DNA from 3 places in the Pseudomonas sp. B21-031 genome. Region 3 is predicted to be linked to each of the others. Evidence: predicted binding sites of a transcription regulator. Region 3 holds the regulator's gene; each other region holds the start of a gene.

Region 1 (5,906 bases), 1.1 Mb from region 3:
CTGGAAGATACGGCCGTGCTCGATCGGGCCAAGCTGGCTGACCGCGCCGTCGGCCGGGCACAGGATGGCACCGGGCGTTTCGTCCAGCGGACGGGCGCCGGGCTTCAGGGCACGGGTGAAGAAGGCGTTGAAGTGTTCGTAAGCGCTCAGGTCTTCGACCAGGGCCTCGGACATGTTCACCTGGTAGCGCTTGGCAAACCAGGCGGTGAAGGCGTTTTTGAACCAGCGTGCACGGCACTCGGCGATGCAGCCGGCCAGCCGCGACAGCAGGTGGTGCGGCAGCAGGTACTGGCTGATGATGAACAAACGGGATTTCATGCAGGTTCCTTAGACTTCTACAGGCGTGTCCGGGTGGTTGCCCCATTCGCTCCACGAGCCGGCGTAGGCCTTGACGCGTGGGTAGCCGAGGGATTTGGCCACCAGGTAGGTGAAACCGGAGCGGCGGTGGGTCTGGCAGTGGGTGATCACTTCCTTGTCGGGGGTGATGCCCAGCTTTTCGAGGACGTCGGCGATGTCCTGGCGGATGCGCAGGTGGTCATTGAGGTCCATGCCGGCGGTCCACTCGAAGTTGATCGCGCCGGGGATATGACCCCCTTTGGCCGCCAGAACCTTCTCGCCGCTGTATTCCTGCGGGCCGCGGGCATCCCAGATGACCAGGTCATCGGCGCCCAGGCGGCTTTGCAGGTATTCGCGGGTGGCGGTTGGCTCGCCATGCACGTGCAAGCGTACGGGCGTGTTAGCCGGTGCCGGTACGTCGGTCACCAGCGTGTCTGCCGGCCAGGCCTGGATACCACCATTGAGGTAGTGGTAGGCCTTGTGGCCGATCACGTCGAGCAACCAGATGAAGCGCCCGGCCCAGCCGCCGCCTTCATCGTCATACACCACATAGACGGCATCATTGCGGTGGCCGAGTTCACTGAACAGTTTTTCCAGGTCGCCCAAGGCCGGTACCAGGCCGGGGGCAGGTGGCTGGCCCAGCTGGGTGCGCTTGCCCTCGACGAAGCGTGCGCCGGGGATATGGCCGCTGACATAGCGGTTGGCGCTGCTCAGGTCGACCAGGATCAGCTGTGGCGAATCCAGGCGCGGCAGCAGGTCTGCGGCTTCGATCACCAGGGGCAGGCCGGAAAAGTCAGTCATCCACGGTCTCCAGTGTGGAAAGAGGGGCGATTGTAGCGCAAGGCTCAGCCCTTGCGGTTGGCAAACACCGACAGCGCGCGCTCGATGCATTGCGCGGTTTTACCAAAGGCTTGCACGCTGATATCGGCCAATGGCCGGCAGCCCTGGTCGGCCACCATCAGCATCAGCACCTGATCGTTTACCGCCAGCGAGCGCAGCAGCACGTGCTCGCTGCGGAACAGGGCACGCAGCGGGGCGGGCAGCAGGGCCGAGAACTGGCTGTGGTTTTCTGGGGTGATGCGCAGCTGTCCCGCCTGGGCCATTAACTTTTGCAGCAGTTTGTTTTGCGGCACTTGCAGGGCCAGGGCCCCGGTTTCTTTGGGCAAGCCGGCGGTCTGTTGCACGCGCAGGTAGTCGCTGGCCTTGTCCAGGCTCAACAGCAAGATGCGTTGCATGCCGCAGGCCAGCAGGGCTTCGCGAGCCTGGGTGGCCAGGTGCACGGTATTGGTGAACGGGCTGGGCTGGGCCAACAGGTCCTGGCACAGCTTGCGCCAGCGCGCCAGGTCGTCGCTACTGGGCGGCGGTGGGGCCAGCATGTCCGGGTGCGGGCGGCGCTGGTGCCAGGGCCAGATCAGTGCTTCAGCCGGGTGGAACAGGGCATGCCTGGCGTGGCGGCGGGCGCTGGCCGCAGCCTGCTGGTGCACTTGCTGCTGAACGTCTTCCAGCGAGGTTTGCAGGTAGAGCGCTGTCAGCAGCTGCCAACGTAGCAGGTGCGGGTTGTCCCAGCCCACCTGCGCCGCCAGCGCCAGGTTGTTGGCCAGCAGCACGGTGTTAGCCGGCTGGTTGAACCAGCGGCGCAGGCCGGGCTCGTCATCCAGGCGGTGTTGCTGGCTGAGCAGGTCTTCGTCGCGGGCGATGCTCAGCACCTGGGCCAGTTGTTCGCGTTCTTCCAGCAGCAAGCGGTAACCCTGGGTTACCCACTGCGGCAGGCGCCAGTACTCCGCCATGGTCTGGCACAGCGCCATGATGCGCACGCCAAACAGCTCTTCCTCAACCTGGGCGGCATCCTCGCCCTTGTGGATAACCCGCAGCTCCCAGGTGTCGAGCAGCTTGGGGTAGGCCAGTGCCAGCGGCCACAGGGGTGACAGGAACAGCAGGCTGCCCCAGTGAATTTCCTGCCACAGCCGTGCCAGGCGGCTGGCGAACAAGCCGCTGGCCTGCTGCGAAGCGTGCTGGCTGATCAGTTGGAACTGGCTGAGCACTGGCGGGATTTCTTCGACGGGCACGGAGGGCAGGCGCTTGAGCAACTGCTCGGTGCGAGCCAGGCCCAGCCGGTTAAGGGCGATTTCCAGGCTCTCGGCAGGCTCGGCCTGGCTGGCGTTGGTCGGGTGATTGGCCTCACGCATCACGGAAAGCACCAATGCCGGGCTGTCCTGCATCAGTTCGGCGATATCGCGCAGCGAGCGGCGGCTGTCATTGATGGCAGCGATTACCCGGTCGTGACTGTGCTTCGGCACGGGGATGCGGACACTCTCCAGCAGCTTTACCCAGGCCTCTAACGTACGCGGCGGCTGAGCGGGCACCTTGGTTTCAATTGGCATTTTGACATCAGTCCGAACTGGCTTTTCGCTTTGAGTGGCTATAGTCTGGCGCAGTTCTGCCGATAAGTAGAAGAAGAGTTTTAAAGCTCCCAGTCTCATACCCCGACCACGACAGCAAGTGCTTTGAACCTATGGCTAAAATTATCGGCATCATCGTCGTATTCGCGAGCGTGCTCGGCGGATACGTGCTCTCCCACGGCAAGATTGCGGCGCTGATCCAGCCGTTCGAAGTACTGATCATCGGCGGTGCGGCCTTCGGTGCATTCTTGCAGGCCAACCCTGGCCACATGACCATGCACGTCATCAAGAAGTCGATGAAGATGTTCGGCTCGCGCTTCTCCCATGCCTTCTACCTGGAAGTGCTGGGCCTGGTGTACGAGATCCTCAACAAGAGCCGTCGTGAAGGCATGATGGCCATCGAGAGTGATATCGAGGACGCCGCAGCCAGCCCGATCTTCGCCAAGTACCCCACCGTGCTGGCGGATGAGCGCATGACGGCGTTCGTCTGCGACTACTTGCGCATCATGTCGACCGGCAACATGGCCCCGCACGAGCTCGAAGGCTTGTTCGACATGGAGCTGCTGAGCATGAAGGAAGAGCTCGAACACCCCTCCCATGCGGTGACCGGCATTGCCGACGGCATGCCCGGCTTCGGTATCGTTGCGGCGGTACTGGGTATCGTGGTGACCATGGCCTCGCTCGGCGACGGCGACCAGGCGGCCATCGGCATGCACGTCGGTGCGGCGCTGGTCGGTACGTTCTTCGGTATCTTGGCGGCCTATGGCTTCTTCGGCCCCTTGGCCAAGTGTCTGGAGCACGATGCCAAGGAAGAGCTCAACCTTTATGAGTCGATCAAGGCCTCGCTGGTCGCGTCGGCTTCTGGCATGCCGCCATCCCTGGCTGTGGAATTCGGGCGCAAGGTGCTCTACCCGAAACACCGCCCAAGTTTTGCCGAGCTGGAACAAGCGGTTCGCGGTCGCTGAGTCATGGAAAACAATCAGCCGATCATCATCAAGCGCGTCAAGCGCTTCGGCGGCGGCCATCATGGCGGCGCCTGGAAAATCGCCTTTGCCGACTTCGCCACGGCGATGATGGCGTTTTTCCTGGTGCTGTGGCTGTTATCCACAGCCACCCCCGAGCAGAAAATCGCCATTGCCGGTTACTTCCAGGACCCGATCGGCTTCTCCGAAAGTGGCACGCCCTACGTGATCGACTTGGGCGGCTCGCCCGAGATGGCGCCGGAAAAGACCATCAACCCTGAGGTGAAGACCGAGCCGACACAGGAGTCCACGGTTCAGCTGAACAAGGACCAGGTCGAGACCATGGCCGAACAGGTCGAGCGCGAGCGCCTTGAGCTGCTGCTGCAGGAGCTGCAGAACAAGGTAGAAGAAAACCCGCAACTGCAGAAGTTCAAGGACCAGATCCTGTTTGAGATCACCCAGGACGGTTTGCGTATCCAGATCATGGATGCCGAGAACCGGCCGATGTTCGACCTCGGCAGTGCGCGTTTGCAGCCGTATTTCGAAGACATCCTGCTGGCCATGGCCGACACCATCAAGGCGGTGCCGAACAAGATCAGCGTCAGCGGCCACACCGATGCCAAGCCGTTCGCCGGCACCGGTGAGTTCGGTAACTGGGAGTTGTCGGCCAACCGCGCCAACGCGGCGCGGCGTGCGCTGGTTGCCGGTGGCTATCCGGATGGGCAAGTGGCCCGGGTGGTGGGTTATGCGTCGTCGTCGTTGTTCGACCGCAAGAACCCGTTCAACCCGGTCAACCGGCGTATCGACATCATCGTGCTGACCAAGAAGGCCCAGCGTGACATCGAAGGTGAGCAGGCCGCGCCCGAAGCGCCACCAGCCCAGCCAGCACCGCCTGCCGGCGCCGCGCCAGGGGCGTCTTCGGCGCCTGCTGTGCCAGGCGCTGAGCAAGCACCGATGCAGCCACGCGAGCTGCGCCAGAAGCTGAACATCTTCGAGGATGGCACGCTGAAGATGGACGAAGCCAAGGAGCAGTAAGTGACTGGGGCCGCTCTGCGGCCCATCGCTGGCAAGCCAGCTCCCACAGGGGTTGTGCGAAGCTCAGGCCCACACCCTATCTGTGGGAGCCGGCTTGCCGGCGATGGGGCGCGTAGCGGCCCCAGTGCATTCAAAACCCCCGGCGGATCTTGGCCTTGAGGTCGGCATGAAAGTAGTCGGCATTATCCCGGTCAGCCCCCAATCCTCGCCCTGGCGGCAATGACATGGCCCGCTCGAACGTGCGTTCATCGTGATACGCACGCACGAACAGGTCGATGTGTGGGCGCTCGCGCATGATCGGCCATTTGCCCAGGCATTCAGGCAGTGTGCCTGGCCCTTTGCGGTAGAAACTCACCCGGCGGCAGCCCATTGCCGCAGCCCCCAGCAGCCAGGCAGTCCACCATTGTTCGCCGACGCTGGCCGGCAACACGCCGACCCAATGGGTGGCATCGCTCATCTGCTGGCAGAAACTGCCATAGAGGTCATCGCGGGTTTGCCCATCGCTGTCGTATTGCACCAGCTGGGTGGGAATGCCTTCGAGCAGCAGGCGCTCATTGAGGATGAACGCGTCGAGCCGCTCTTCGTGGCGGTAGCTGATAAGAACCGGCATGGCAGTTGCCCTCCCTGATAGAAGCCATGACCATCAGCGAAAGCAGGAGAAGGGGCAATAGACGACGCTAAAACCGGAGCGGTCTTACGCGCTCCGGTAATATTTCCTACAGATCAGGCGGGTTAGTAGCTGTCTTCTGGCAGGCTGGCGATGATCGAGCGGTAGCTGTTCATGCGTTGCTGCTTGATCCGGCCTTCGTCCAGCGCCTTGAGCAGCGCACAGCCCGGCTCGCGGTCATGCTTGCAGTCGCGGAAGCGGCAGGTGCCGAACAGGTCGCGGAACTCGATGAACCCCCCTTCCACGTCATCGCGGCTGACATGGCCCAGGCCGAACTCGCGAATACCCGGCGAGTCGATCAGGTCGCCGCCGTTGGGGAAGTGGTACAGGCGCGCGGTGGTGGTGGTGTGCGTGCCTTGGCCCGACCATTCAGACAGGTCGCCGACGCGGGTGTCGGCAGCGGGCAGCAGGCTGTTGACCAGCGACGACTTGCCCACGCCCGACTGGCCGACGAACACGCTGATGTGCCCGTCCAGCATCTGCTGCAGGCGCTGCATGCCGTCACCC
Region 2 (5,906 bases), 730 kb from region 3:
GAGCAGCCATTACAAACCATCCTGCGACTGATGCTGTTCTTCTGCTCACCCGCTGCGCTGTTCTACTTGATCGTGATTTTCTCCCTCAGCTACCTGACCAAGCACCTCGGCTTTAGTCAATCGACGGGGTTCATGTCGCTGATGGTGGCTAACATGTGCGCGATTTTCGGTGCGCTTGCCGGTGGTTATCTGTCCGATCGGTGGGGGCGTAAAAAAGCGCTGGCATTGGGTTCGTGCATGACGTTGCTGATCCTGTTCGTCTACTTCCCAATCCTCAACACTCTTAACGTCCCCGCCATCATGGCAATCATGGGGCTGTTCCTGGGCTTCACTCAGTTCCAAAGCGGCATCCAGCCTGTAGCCTTCGCCGAAGCGTTTCCTACCCAGGTCCGCTACTCGGGCTCGGCACTGGCCTACACAGGCGCCAATCTGGTGATCGGTGGCCCAATGCCGATGATCGCCGTGTGGCTGATGAGCCAGTCGAACAACTCGCCGTGGCCGCTGGTGACGTTGTGCGCGGTGATCAACCTGATTTCGCTGGCGATGATCATCACCGGCCGGGAAACCCGTGGCATCGACCTGAACGCGGTCGCCGAAGACGACGCCGTCGAAGCCCGCGCTACCACCCTTCTTTCCAAATAACGCAGCAGGACAATCATGAATCGCACCGTTTTCATCCTTAACGGCCCTAACTTGAACCTGCTGGGCCGCCGTGAGCCGCACATCTACGGCCACACTACGCTTGAGCAAATCCGCCAACGCAGTGAAAGCCTGGCGCTGGAACTTGACCTGATATGCGACTTTCGCCAAACCAACCACGAAGGCGTCATGGTCGACTGGATTCAAGAAGCCTTTGAGCAAGGCGCTGCAGTAATCATCAACCCGGCTGGCCTTTCGTTTCACTCGATTCCAGTACTGGATGCGCTGAAATTACTCGACACACCGCTGGTCGAACTGCACCTGTCGAACATTCATGCACGGGACGAACTGCACCGCCACTCGATCATGTCTGGCGTGGTCAATACAGTGATCTGCGGCATGGGCGCTGACGGGTATCCCCTCGCAATCCGAGCTATCGATGCTTTACTGCGGCGTCGGGCAGCCAACACTTAACCGCCCTTCACCGGACGCTGACTGGCTGGCCCTTCGGCAACTTCGGAACGTCGCTTACACCCTGAACCGCCCCACCAGCGCTGTCATTTCCCCCACCAGGCCCGACAGCGCCTGGCTCGCCGCACGGGTCTGCTGCGCCCCTGTCGCCGACTGGTTCGACAACTCGCGAATATTCAGCAGGTTCCGGTCCACTTCCCGTGCCACCTGGGCCTGCTCCTCCGCCGCACTGGCGATCACCAGGTTGCGCTCGTTGATCTCGCCGATGGCGCTGTAGATGCCTTCCAACACCTGCCCCGACGCCAGGGTGACGTCCAGGGTCGACTGGGCCCGGCTGGTGCTGGCCTGCATCGAGACAACCGCGGCTTCGGTACCCTGCTGCACGCGCCCGATCATCTGTTCGATTTCCTGAGTCGATGCTTGTGTGCGGTAGGCGAGCGTACGCACCTCGTCCGCTACCACCGCAAAACCGCGCCCGGCCTCACCGGCGCGGGCGGCCTCGATGGCGGCGTTGAGCGCCAGTAAGTTGGTCTGCTCGGACACCGTACGGATCACTTCCAGCACCTTGCCGATGTCCCGCACCTGCCCCACAAGCTGCTCCAGGTGCCCACTGCTGGCCTGGATCTCATGGGTCATGGCCTCGGTACCGTCGATGTTCTCGTTGACTTGCCGGCGGCTTTTTTCAGCCAGCTGATTCGATGCCTGCGTGGTCTGGGACGTGGAGACGGCGTTACGTGCGACCTCCTCGACCGCCGTGGTCATTTCGGTGACGGCAGTGGCAGCCTGCTCCAGCTCCTGGCCCTGCTGGCGCAGGTTATTGGCGCTTTCCTCGGTAACGGTGTTCAGCGCCGTCGCCGCGTCAGCCAGCTGTTGTGTGCAGCTGCTGAGCTTGCCGAGGGTTTCGCGCTGGCTCTGCTGCATGCGCTCCAGTTCGTGGAACAGCTGGCCGATTTCGTTGCGCCGCTGCACCACCACCGGCACGCTCAGGTCGCCGCCGGCGATGCGCTGAAAGTGCTGGCCAGCTTCACGCAATGGGTGCAACACACGCTGTGCAATGAAGGCCCAGCACAGCGCCGCCAGCAGCAACGTCACGCCCAGCAGCCCCAGGCTCAGCAGTTGTGCGCGCTCCAGGCGGCGGTCGGACTCGAGCATGATCTGCTGGCTGCGCTCGCTCAAGGTGGCAACCAGTTGCTGACGCAGCGCCTGCAAGCGACCCATGGCATTGCCAGCGTCGGTGTTGACCTTGAAGTACTGCTCCAGCGAGCGCTGCCGCACGGCCTCACGCTGCCCCGCCACCGCCTTGGCGTAGTCGGCGAAGGTGGCCTGCAGCTCCTTGGCCGCTGCATGCAGCGCCGGCTCGCGGGCGTTGTCGACGAACGCATCGACCAGCTTCTGGCTCTTGTCGTTCAATTCGACCGACAGCGCCATGCGCTTGTTCGCACTCTCGTCATGGCCGCCCAGTTGCTCGATAAAACCCGAGGACACGTTGGCGCTGGCGCGGATCGCCATGAGCAACGCATTGTTCAACCGGTCCGACTGGTGCGCGGTCTGGTCCAGTTCGCTGATCTGCTCATCGCTGCCCACCGCCGCGCGCCAGGCGCTGACGGTGGAGAACAGCAAGGTCAGGCTGAACAGCGACAGCACCCAGAACATTCCGGTGCGGATCTTCAGGTCGGCAAACATACGGGCAGTACTCCTCATGGTCCTGTTGGCACCCCTTCTCATCGGGATTTCGACGGCGGGTGAGCAGGTATCGGAGTGGCTGCGGCGGGCTTGAGTGGCGCTGAGGCGCTTGTGTGCGGTAACCGAACGATTGTTGCTGGCAACTTGCATGTGGCGGCGCATACGTGCAAGGGTAAAAAAGGAACGTCAGTCATCAGAAAAGGAAGATAAGCACCTTATGCTTGGAATCACACGTATCCATCGCTACGTGCGCCCATTGCCTGCAAGCCAAGCAGCAGCCAGTGGGCGTGACGTCAAAGTCAAACCAGGCGCCCGCCTGGCCGCGAAGCTTGCCACCCTCCTCTGCACACCCCGCGCCGTCCCGCCCTACCTCTGGGTCAACCCCGAGCGCCCCCCTGTAGATCGCATGCCCCCCACCTGACCGCCCACGCGCCGTCATCGCACCGGCCTCGCCATTCAGTGGCTGAAGGCGGGATGTCTCACGCAAAAAAAGGGGCAACACCCAATGATCATGTTTCAGGGCAAGAAAATTCACAGCGCCATCTTCGACATGGATGGCACGATGTTCGACACCGAGCGACTGCGTTTCAGGACGCTGAAGCAAGCTTCACTGGAAATCTTCGGCACCGCCTTGAGCGAGCAAACGCTGATCGGCTCGCTGGGCCTGAGCGCGAAAAAGGCCGAGGCCCTCGCCAAGGCTCACAACGGCGATGACTTTCCCTATGTGCAGATCCGCCAGCGCGCCGATGAGCTCGAACTGGCGTACGTGCGCAACCATGGCGTGCCGATCAAAGCCGGCCTGCTCGAGGTGCTGGAGCGCCTGCGCAAGTCCGGCCTGACCCTGGCGGTCGCCACGTCCAGCCGCCGCGCCATCGCCGAGGAGTACCTGATCAACGCCAACGTGCTCAAGTACTTCGACATCACCGTTTGCGGCGACGAAGTCAGCCAAGGCAAACCCCACCCAGAAATCTTCCTGCACGCCGCCCGCGCGCTCAATTGCCAACCCGGCCAGTGCTTCATGGTCGAGGACTCGGAAAACGGCCTGCTCTCAGCGATCCGCGCCGGGGGCCAGTCAATCCTGATCGAGGACATCAAGCCGCCCGCGCCCGAGGTCAAGGCCGGCGCGCTGATGGCCTACCGTGGCATGCACGCCTTCCTCGCCGACTTGAGCGAGTGCGTGCCCGACTTGGGCATGCCGGCGCTCGACGAGGCATTCCCTGTCTCACTGAACCAGTTCCGTGTCGGCATCCACGGCTTCGGCGCCATCGGTGGCGGCTACCTGACCCAGGTGCTGTCCCATTGGGACGGCTACACGCGCCCCTGCGAAATCATTGCCGCGACCCGTTCGCGCATGCTCCGCGAATCGGTCGCTGCGTTCGGCCGCTACAGCGTGCGCTACGGCGCCACCGCGTTCGACCAGACCATCGACAATGTGCGCATGATCGACATGGACGACGAGGAGGCAGTGATCGAGATGTACAACGCCGCCGAAGTCGTCGGCATGAGCCTGCCCGAGCAGGCCATCGCGCATCAGGCCAAGGTCATTGCCAAGGGTTTGCTGCGGCGCTTCGAACGCAGGGGGCGCGAGCTGACCGTACTGATCGTGTTGAACAAGATTGGCGGTGCGGCGTTCGTCCGGCGCCAGGTGCAGGCGCAGTTGGCGCTGCTGTGCACACCACAGGTGTGCAAGCAGGTGCTGGAAAAGACCCATTTCGCCGAAACGGTGGTTAGCCGCATCGTTTCCAAGATCAGCAATGACGCGCTGGTTCGGCAGTTACGCATCAAGTCGCAGATCTTCAAGAACAGCCTGGAGGATGAGCCAGCGGTCACCCGCAAGCTCGCCACGCCAACCCCTGAATATGAACGGCTTATCGGGCACTTCCGGCCCTTTGCACACTCCAGCAGTGCCATGAGCCAGTTGCACCTGATCCTGTTCAACAGCGAGCCCGACATGCCGCTGTACGTAGAGCGAGGCAGTGATTTACTGGAGCGGCTGCGCCAGGTAAAAACGGTCGCGGACATTACCCAGATCCAGATCATCAAGAACCGCTTGTGGAACGGGCCGCACGCGATCATCGCCTGGTATGCGAGCCTGCTGGGGCACACCTGGGTCGGCCAGGGCATGGGGGACGCCCGCGTCAGTGCACTGGCGCAGCGCCTGATTCATCAGGAAGTGGCGCCAGCGTTGATGGCCGAATACCCGCAGATGTCAGAGGTCGTCAGCAGCTTTGCCAATGCGTTTCTCGAACGGTGCAAAACCTCGTTCAAGGACCCTTGCGTGCGGGTTGGGCGCGACCCCATGCGTAAATTGCAGCGTAACGAGCGCATCCTCAGCAGCATCGACCTGGCCCGCCAGCATGGCATTCAAACGCCTGCGCTGGCGTTTGGGGCGGCGCTGGCCATTCACTATGCGCTGCACGGCAACGCCAGCAAAGATCGCGAGGCCCAGTTGATCAAGGCGCTGTACACGGCCAGCGGCGAACGTGTCGAAGCGGTGCTCACCCATGACGGGGAGTATCAGGGCAAGCCTTATCCGGGGCTGGACCCGGTCAGGGATGCGGCGCTGGTCGAAAGCATTTCGGCCAACTTCCGGCTGTTGCTGGAGCGGGACAGGGCTGACTGGGCACTGCCCGCTGCGTTGGCGCGGGGGTCGTCTGAGTGTGGTAGGGCATCGGCCAAGCATTCGCTACCGGTTGCTTGAAGCGGTTTGGTAAGGGCGATGTATCGATGTGTTCGCCCTGACATCGTCAGCGCCTGGGAAATCGAGCGCCGCCCGCGCGGCGCATCGCGAGCTCTGCTCGCTCCTACGTTTATTTCGGGCCAATCATGCCTGGGGGATTTGCGCGCGAACGGCTTGGCGCATGACGCGATGGTGCGTCGTGCAAACCCGGCGGTCGCGCGCGCCTGTTACAGGCGTTACTGGCCAAAAACAAACGTAGGAGCGAGCAGAGCTCGCGATGCGCCGCGCGGGCGGCGCTCGATCTCACAGGCGCCGCAAATGTCGAGGTGAACGGCTGACTGACTCAACACTGACCACCGCCAGCAATAGGTCGCAAACCGTCGACCGGGAATGACCGCTTTCGACCCTTAGCAGACATCTGTAACCGGGGCCG
Region 3 (5,906 bases):
TCTACGGCTCGATGGACGGTGCCAGCAAGTTCGTGCGCGGCGACGCCATCGCCGGCCTGCTGATCCTGTTCATCAACCTCATCGGCGGCATGCTCATCGGCATGCTTCAGCACGGCATGCCGTTCAGCGAAGCCGGCAAGGTGTACGCCTTGTTGACCATCGGTGACGGTTTGGTGGCGCAATTGCCATCACTGCTGCTGTCCACCGCTGCAGCCATCATGGTCACCCGGGCTTCGGGCTCGGAAGACATGGGCAAGTTGATCAACCGGCAGATGTTCGACTCACCCAAGGCCTTGGCGGTCTCTGGTGCGCTGATGATCATCATGGGCCTGGTGCCGGGCATGCCGCATGTGGCCTTCCTCAGCCTTGGCCTGATGGCCGGTGGCGGCGCTTATCTGGTGTGGAAGAAACAGCAGCAGGTGAAGGTCAAGGCCCAGGAAGAGGCGCAGCGCCAGCAGGACCTGCTGCCCTCGCCACAGCGTGCGTTGGAAACCAAAGAGCTGGGCTGGGACGACGTCACCCCGATCGACATGATCGGCCTTGAGGTCGGTTACCGCTTGATCCCGCTGGTCGACCGCAACCAGGGCGGCCAGTTGCTGGCGCGGATCAAGGGCGTGCGCAAGAAGCTGTCCCAAGACCTGGGTTTCCTTATGCCCACCGTGCACATTCGCGACAACCTCGACCTGCAGCCCAGCGCCTACCGCCTCACGTTGATGGGGGTGATCCTGGCTGAAGCGGAGATTTACCCGGACCGCGAACTGGCGATCAACCCAGGCCAGGTATTTGGCACCCTCAACGGCATTGCCGCACGCGACCCGGCCTTTGGCCTGGAGGCGGTGTGGATTGACGTTGGCCAGCGCTCCCAGGCGCAGTCGCTGGGCTATACCGTGGTCGATGCCAGTACGGTGGTGGCCACGCACCTCAACCAGATCCTGCAAAAGCACTGTCACGAGCTGATCGGCCATGAGGAAGTGCAGCAACTGCTGCAAGTGTTGTCCAAGGCTTCGCCTAAACTGGCAGAAGAATTGGTGCCGGGTGTCATTTCCTTGTCGGGGCTGCTGAAGGTCCTGCAGGCATTGCTGTCCGAGCAAGTGCCGGTGCGCGATATCCGCAGCATCGCCGAGGCGATCGCCAACAACGCAGGCAAGAGTCAAGATACCGCCGCGCTGGTGGCTGTGGTGCGCGTCGGATTGTGTCGCGCCATCGTGCAAAGCATTGTCGGCGTTGAGTCTGAGCTGCCGGTGATCACCCTTGAACCGAGGTTGGAACAGATTTTGCTCAATAGTCTGCAAAGGGCCGGGCAGGGTCAGGAAGACGGTGTTCTTCTGGAGCCTAGCATGGCCGAAAAGCTGCAGCGTTCGCTGATTGACGCGGCCCAGCGCCAAGAGATGCAAGGCCAGCCGGCCATTCTCCTGGTCGCCGGCCCGATCCGCGCCATGCTGTCGCGCTTCGGTCGCCTGGCTGTACCGAATTTGCATGTTCTGGCGTATCAGGAAATACCTGACAACAAGCAAGTCACCATCGTTGCCACCGTGGGCCCTAACGGCTGAGGTAGTGGATAATGCAAGTTAAGCGATTTTTCGCCGCCGATATGCGTCAGGCCATGAAGCTGGTCCGGGATGAGCTTGGCTCCGATGCCGCCATCATCGGTAACCGCCGCATCGCCGGTGGTGTCGAATTGACGGCCGCGCTGGACTACAAATTGTCCGCCCTGGCCCCGCGCGTGCCCAACGCCGAGCTTGAAGAAGAGCTGCGCAAGACCCACACGCGCATTGCCACGGCTCAGGCTGAACTGGACCAGCGCAGCGACACCAGCGACAACAACCGCCAATTGTTCGCCGGCCAGTCGCTGACGGCCTCCGAGCCGCTGGTCGAGCCGCACGTGGACGCCCCTGCACCTGCCGCTGCGCCAGCCCCGGCGCCAGTCGACCCGCGCCTGTTCGATGCCATGCGCTCGGAGCTTTCGGGCCTGCGCGAGCTGCTGGAAGTGCAGCTCGGCTCGCTGGCCTGGAGCCAGCTGCAAGGCAGCAAGCCGCAGCAGGCCAACCTCTGGCGCCGCCTGCAGCGCATCGGCCTGTCCGGCCCGATTGCCCGTGAACTGCTCGACCTCACGACTGAGATCGAAGAGCCACGCCAGGCCTGGCGCATGCTGTTGGCGCACCTGGCGCGGATGATCGAAATCCCCGAGGTGGAGCCGATTGAAGAGGGCGGTGTGATCGCCATGGTCGGCCCGGCCGGCATGGGCAAGACCACCACCCTGGCCAAGCTGGCCGCGCGCTACGTGCTCAAGTACGGCGCCCCGCAGTTGGCGCTGGTGAGCATGGACAGCTTCCGCATCGGCGCCCAGGAGCAGCTCAAGACCCTGGGGCGCATCCTCAATGTGCCGGTGACCTACGTCGACCCGGGCCAGTCCCTGGCCCAGGCGCTGGAACCGCTGCTGCGTAAACGCGTGGTGCTGATCGATACCGCTGGCCTGCAGGCCAGCGACCCGGCCCTGCGCATGCAGCTGGAAACCCTGGCCAGCCGTGGCATCGCCGCGAAGAATTACCTGGTGCTGGCAACCACCAGCCAGAAGCAGGTGCTGACCGCCGCCTACCACAGCTACAAGCGCTGTGGCCTGGCCGGCTGCATCCTGACCAAACTCGATGAAACGGCAAGCCTCGGCGACGTGCTGAGCCTTGCCATCAGTCATGAATTGCCGGTGGCCTACCTGACCGATGGGCCGCGCATTCCCGACGATTTGCACTTGCCCCGGGCGCACCAGCTGGTCACCCGTGCGGTCAATGTGCAGCAGCAGGACGAGCCCAGCGAAGAGGCCATGGCCGATATGTTCGCTGATCTCTATCACAACCCACGGCGAGCGGGTTGATGATGAAGTGTGTGCAACGTAGCTATGCCAAGGGGCACGCAGAATTGCCTCACGTGTGGCCTGAGTCCCAGCGAGACAAGGTAAAGAACAGACATGGGTAGCATGCATCCCGTACAGGTGATCGCCGTGACCGGTGGCAAAGGTGGCGTCGGCAAGACTAACGTTTCAGTGAACCTGTCTCTGGCGCTGGCCGAGCTTGGCCGCAGGGTCATGTTGCTGGACGCCGACCTGGGCCTGGCCAATGTCGACGTATTGCTTGGCCTGACCCCCAAACGCACCCTGGCCGACGTTATTGAAGGGCGCTGTGAGCTGCGCGATGTGATGCTGCAAGGCCCCGGCGGTGTGCGCATCGTACCGGCGGCCTCCGGCACCCAGAGCATGGTGCACCTGGCGCCAGCCCAGCACGCTGGCCTGATCCAGGCGTTCAGCGACGTCGGCGACAACCTCGATGTGCTGGTGATCGACACCGCTGCGGGTATCGGTGACTCGGTGGTCAGCTTCGTTCGCGCGGCCCAGGAAGTGCTGCTGGTGGTGTGCGACGAACCCACCTCGATCACCGACGCCTACGCACTGATCAAACTGCTCAACCGTGACTACGGCATGAACCGCTTCCGGGTGCTGGCCAACATGGCGCAGAGCCCGCAAGAAGGGCGCAACCTGTTCGCCAAGTTGACCAAGGTCACCGATCGCTTCCTTGACGTTGCCCTGCAGTACGTGGGCGCCGTGCCATACGACGAGTGCGTGCGCAAGGCGGTGCAGAAGCAGCGTGCGGTGTACGAAGCGTTCCCGCGTTCCAAGTGTGCGTTGGCCTTCAAGGCCATTGCGCAGAAGGTCGACAGCTGGCCGTTGCCGGCCAACCCGCGCGGGCATCTGGAATTCTTCGTCGAGCGTCTGGTGCAGCCCACCAGCGCAGGACCGGTACTATGAATGCGAGCGGCTTCAAGATGTACAGCAGGGCGTCAAAAGACGCCCAGTACGAGCTGATCGAACGCTACGCCCCGCTGGTCAAGCGCATCGCCTATCACCTGTTGGCGCGGCTGCCGGCCAACGTCCAGGTCGAAGACCTGATCCAGGCTGGCATGATCGGCCTGCTGGAAGTGGCCAACAAGTATGACGCCAGCAAGGGCGCCAGCTTCGAGACCTACGCCGGCATCCGCATCCGCGGCGCGATGCTCGATGAGGTGCGCAAGGGCGATTGGGCACCGCGTTCGGTGCACCGCAATACCCGCATGGTCAGTGACGCAATGCGCGCCGTTGAAGCAAGAACCGGTCGCGACGCTAAAGATCACGAGGTTGCTGCCGAACTCCAATTGAGTCTCGATGATTATTACGGGATTTTGAACGATACCCTGGGCAGCCGGCTGTTCAGCTTCGACGACCTGTTGCAGGACGGCGAGCACGAAGGCCTGCACGAAGACGGCGCCAGTGGCCAGGTCGAACCGGCGCGGGGCCTTGAAGACGAGCGCTTCCAGGCTGCCCTGACCGATGCGATCGCCAACCTGCCAGAGCGCGAGCGGCTGGTGCTGGCGCTGTACTACGACGAAGAGCTGAACCTCAAGGAAATCGGTGAGGTGCTGGGCGTCAGCGAGTCGCGGGTAAGCCAGTTGCACAGCCAGTGCGCCGCACGTTTGCGCAGCCGTCTGGGTGAGTGGCGGGCGCGCTGAGCGCCAGCCGTTGCACTGAAGACGCTGCAGCCGTTTTACGTTGTGCCGAATTGAATGAATGCGTGCTCGGGGGCCGAGCGCGTTTGAGACTGCTTGGAGGTCTAATTGGACAAGAACATGAAAATCCTCATCGTTGACGACTTTTCGACGATGCGGCGGATCATCAAGAACCTGCTGCGTGATCTGGGCTTCACCAACACCGACGAAGCTGACGACGGCACCACCGCGTTGCCGATGCTGGAAAACGGCCACTACGACTTCCTGGTGACCGACTGGAACATGCCGGGCATGTCCGGTATCGATCTGCTGCGCAAAGTCCGCGCCAGCGAAAAGCTTAAAACCATGCCGGTACTGATGGTGACGGCCGAGGCCAAGCGCGACCAGATCATCGAAGCGGCCCAGGCCGGCGTTAATGGTTACGTGGTCAAGCCGTTCACCGCTCAGGTGCTCAAAGAAAAGATCGAGAAGATCTTCGAACGCGTCAACGGCTGAGTCACGTCAGGGGGCGCGCCATGGATTCATCACAAACGTCTTTGGGGGAGTTCGAATCGACCCTGAAGAAGCATGCCCAGGAGCTGGTAGAGAGCCTGGAGCGCGGGCGCTTCGGCGAGGCGGTGCAGCTGATTCATCAGCTGAACCAGACCCGCGACCGCGGCTTGTATCAGGAAGTCGGCAAGCTGACCCGTGAGCTGCACAGTGCGATCGTCAGTTTCCAGATCGACCCGCACATGCCGCAGGCCGAGGAGGTCTCGCAGATCACCGACGCCACCGAGCGCCTGTCCTATGTGGTCAAACTGACCGAAGGTGCCGCTAACCGCACCATGGACTTGGTCGAGGAAAGCACACCGGTGCTCAACGACCTGGCGGGTGAGGCCAAGGCCCTGAGCGTGGACTGGCAGCGCTTCATGCGCCGCGAAGTGGCCGCGCCGGAATTCCGTGACCTGGTCAAACGCGTCGACAGTTTCCTGACACACAGCGCCGAAGGTAACCGCAAGGTCTCAGGCCACCTCAACGACATTCTGCTGGCTCAGGACTATCAAGACCTGACCGGGCAGGTGATCAAGCGGGTCACCGCGCTGGTCACCGAGGTGGAAAGCAACCTGCTCAAGCTCGTGCTGATGGCCAGTCAAGTCGACCGTTTTGCCGGTATCGAACATGACCACCAGCAGCTGCGTGCTGAAAAAGATCAAGAAAAACATCCGACTCGGGGTGAAGGTCCGCAGATTCATGCCGATAAGCGTGAAGACGTCGTGTCCGGTCAGGACGATGTCGATGATCTGCTGTCCAGTCTGGGTTTTTAAGGAGCACGTTTAATGAGCTTCGGCGCCGATGAAGAAATCCTTCAGGATTTCCTGGTAGAAGCCGGCGAAATT

Evidence for each region. The regulator FliA, encoded in region 3, starts transcription of late flagellar genes. The targets are predictions, from matches to a motif close to CTAAAGTTTNNNNNNNNNNNGCCGNTAA.
Region 1: the regulator FliA is predicted to act here: its motif matches at 2,756-2,783, upstream of motA (flagellar motor stator protein MotA).
Region 2: the regulator FliA is predicted to act here: its motif matches at 2,861-2,888, upstream of LOY53_RS15460 (methyl-accepting chemotaxis protein).

Annotation. Positions count from the first base shown of each region.
Region 1 is NZ_CP087181.1:5,393,394-5,399,299, reverse strand. It holds gene asd (archaetidylserine decarboxylase) at 1-318, opposite strand, end outside; gene LOY53_RS24170 (rhodanese-like domain-containing protein) at 328-1,137, opposite strand; gene LOY53_RS24165 (HDOD domain-containing protein) at 1,182-2,717, opposite strand; gene motA (flagellar motor stator protein MotA) at 2,849-3,700, shown strand; gene motB (flagellar motor protein MotB) at 3,704-4,732, shown strand; gene LOY53_RS24150 (molecular chaperone Tir) at 4,863-5,342, opposite strand; gene rsgA (small ribosomal subunit biogenesis GTPase RsgA) at 5,465-5,906, opposite strand, start outside.
Region 2 is NZ_CP087181.1:3,520,999-3,526,904, forward strand. It holds partial or broken gene LOY53_RS26710 (MFS transporter) at 1-642, shown strand, start outside; gene LOY53_RS15455 (type II 3-dehydroquinate dehydratase) at 658-1,113, shown strand; gene LOY53_RS15460 (methyl-accepting chemotaxis protein) at 1,168-2,793, opposite strand; gene mtlD (bifunctional mannitol-1-phosphate dehydrogenase/phosphatase) at 3,299-5,494, shown strand.
Region 3 is NZ_CP087181.1:4,254,741-4,260,646, reverse strand. It holds gene flhA (flagellar biosynthesis protein FlhA) at 1-1,550, shown strand, start outside; gene flhF (flagellar biosynthesis protein FlhF) at 1,562-2,869, shown strand; gene fleN (flagellar synthesis regulator FleN) at 2,963-3,796, shown strand; gene fliA (RNA polymerase sigma factor FliA) at 3,793-4,533, shown strand; gene LOY53_RS18935 (chemotaxis response regulator CheY) at 4,651-5,025, shown strand; gene LOY53_RS18930 (protein phosphatase CheZ) at 5,046-5,834, shown strand; gene LOY53_RS18925 (chemotaxis protein CheA) at 5,847-5,906, shown strand, end outside.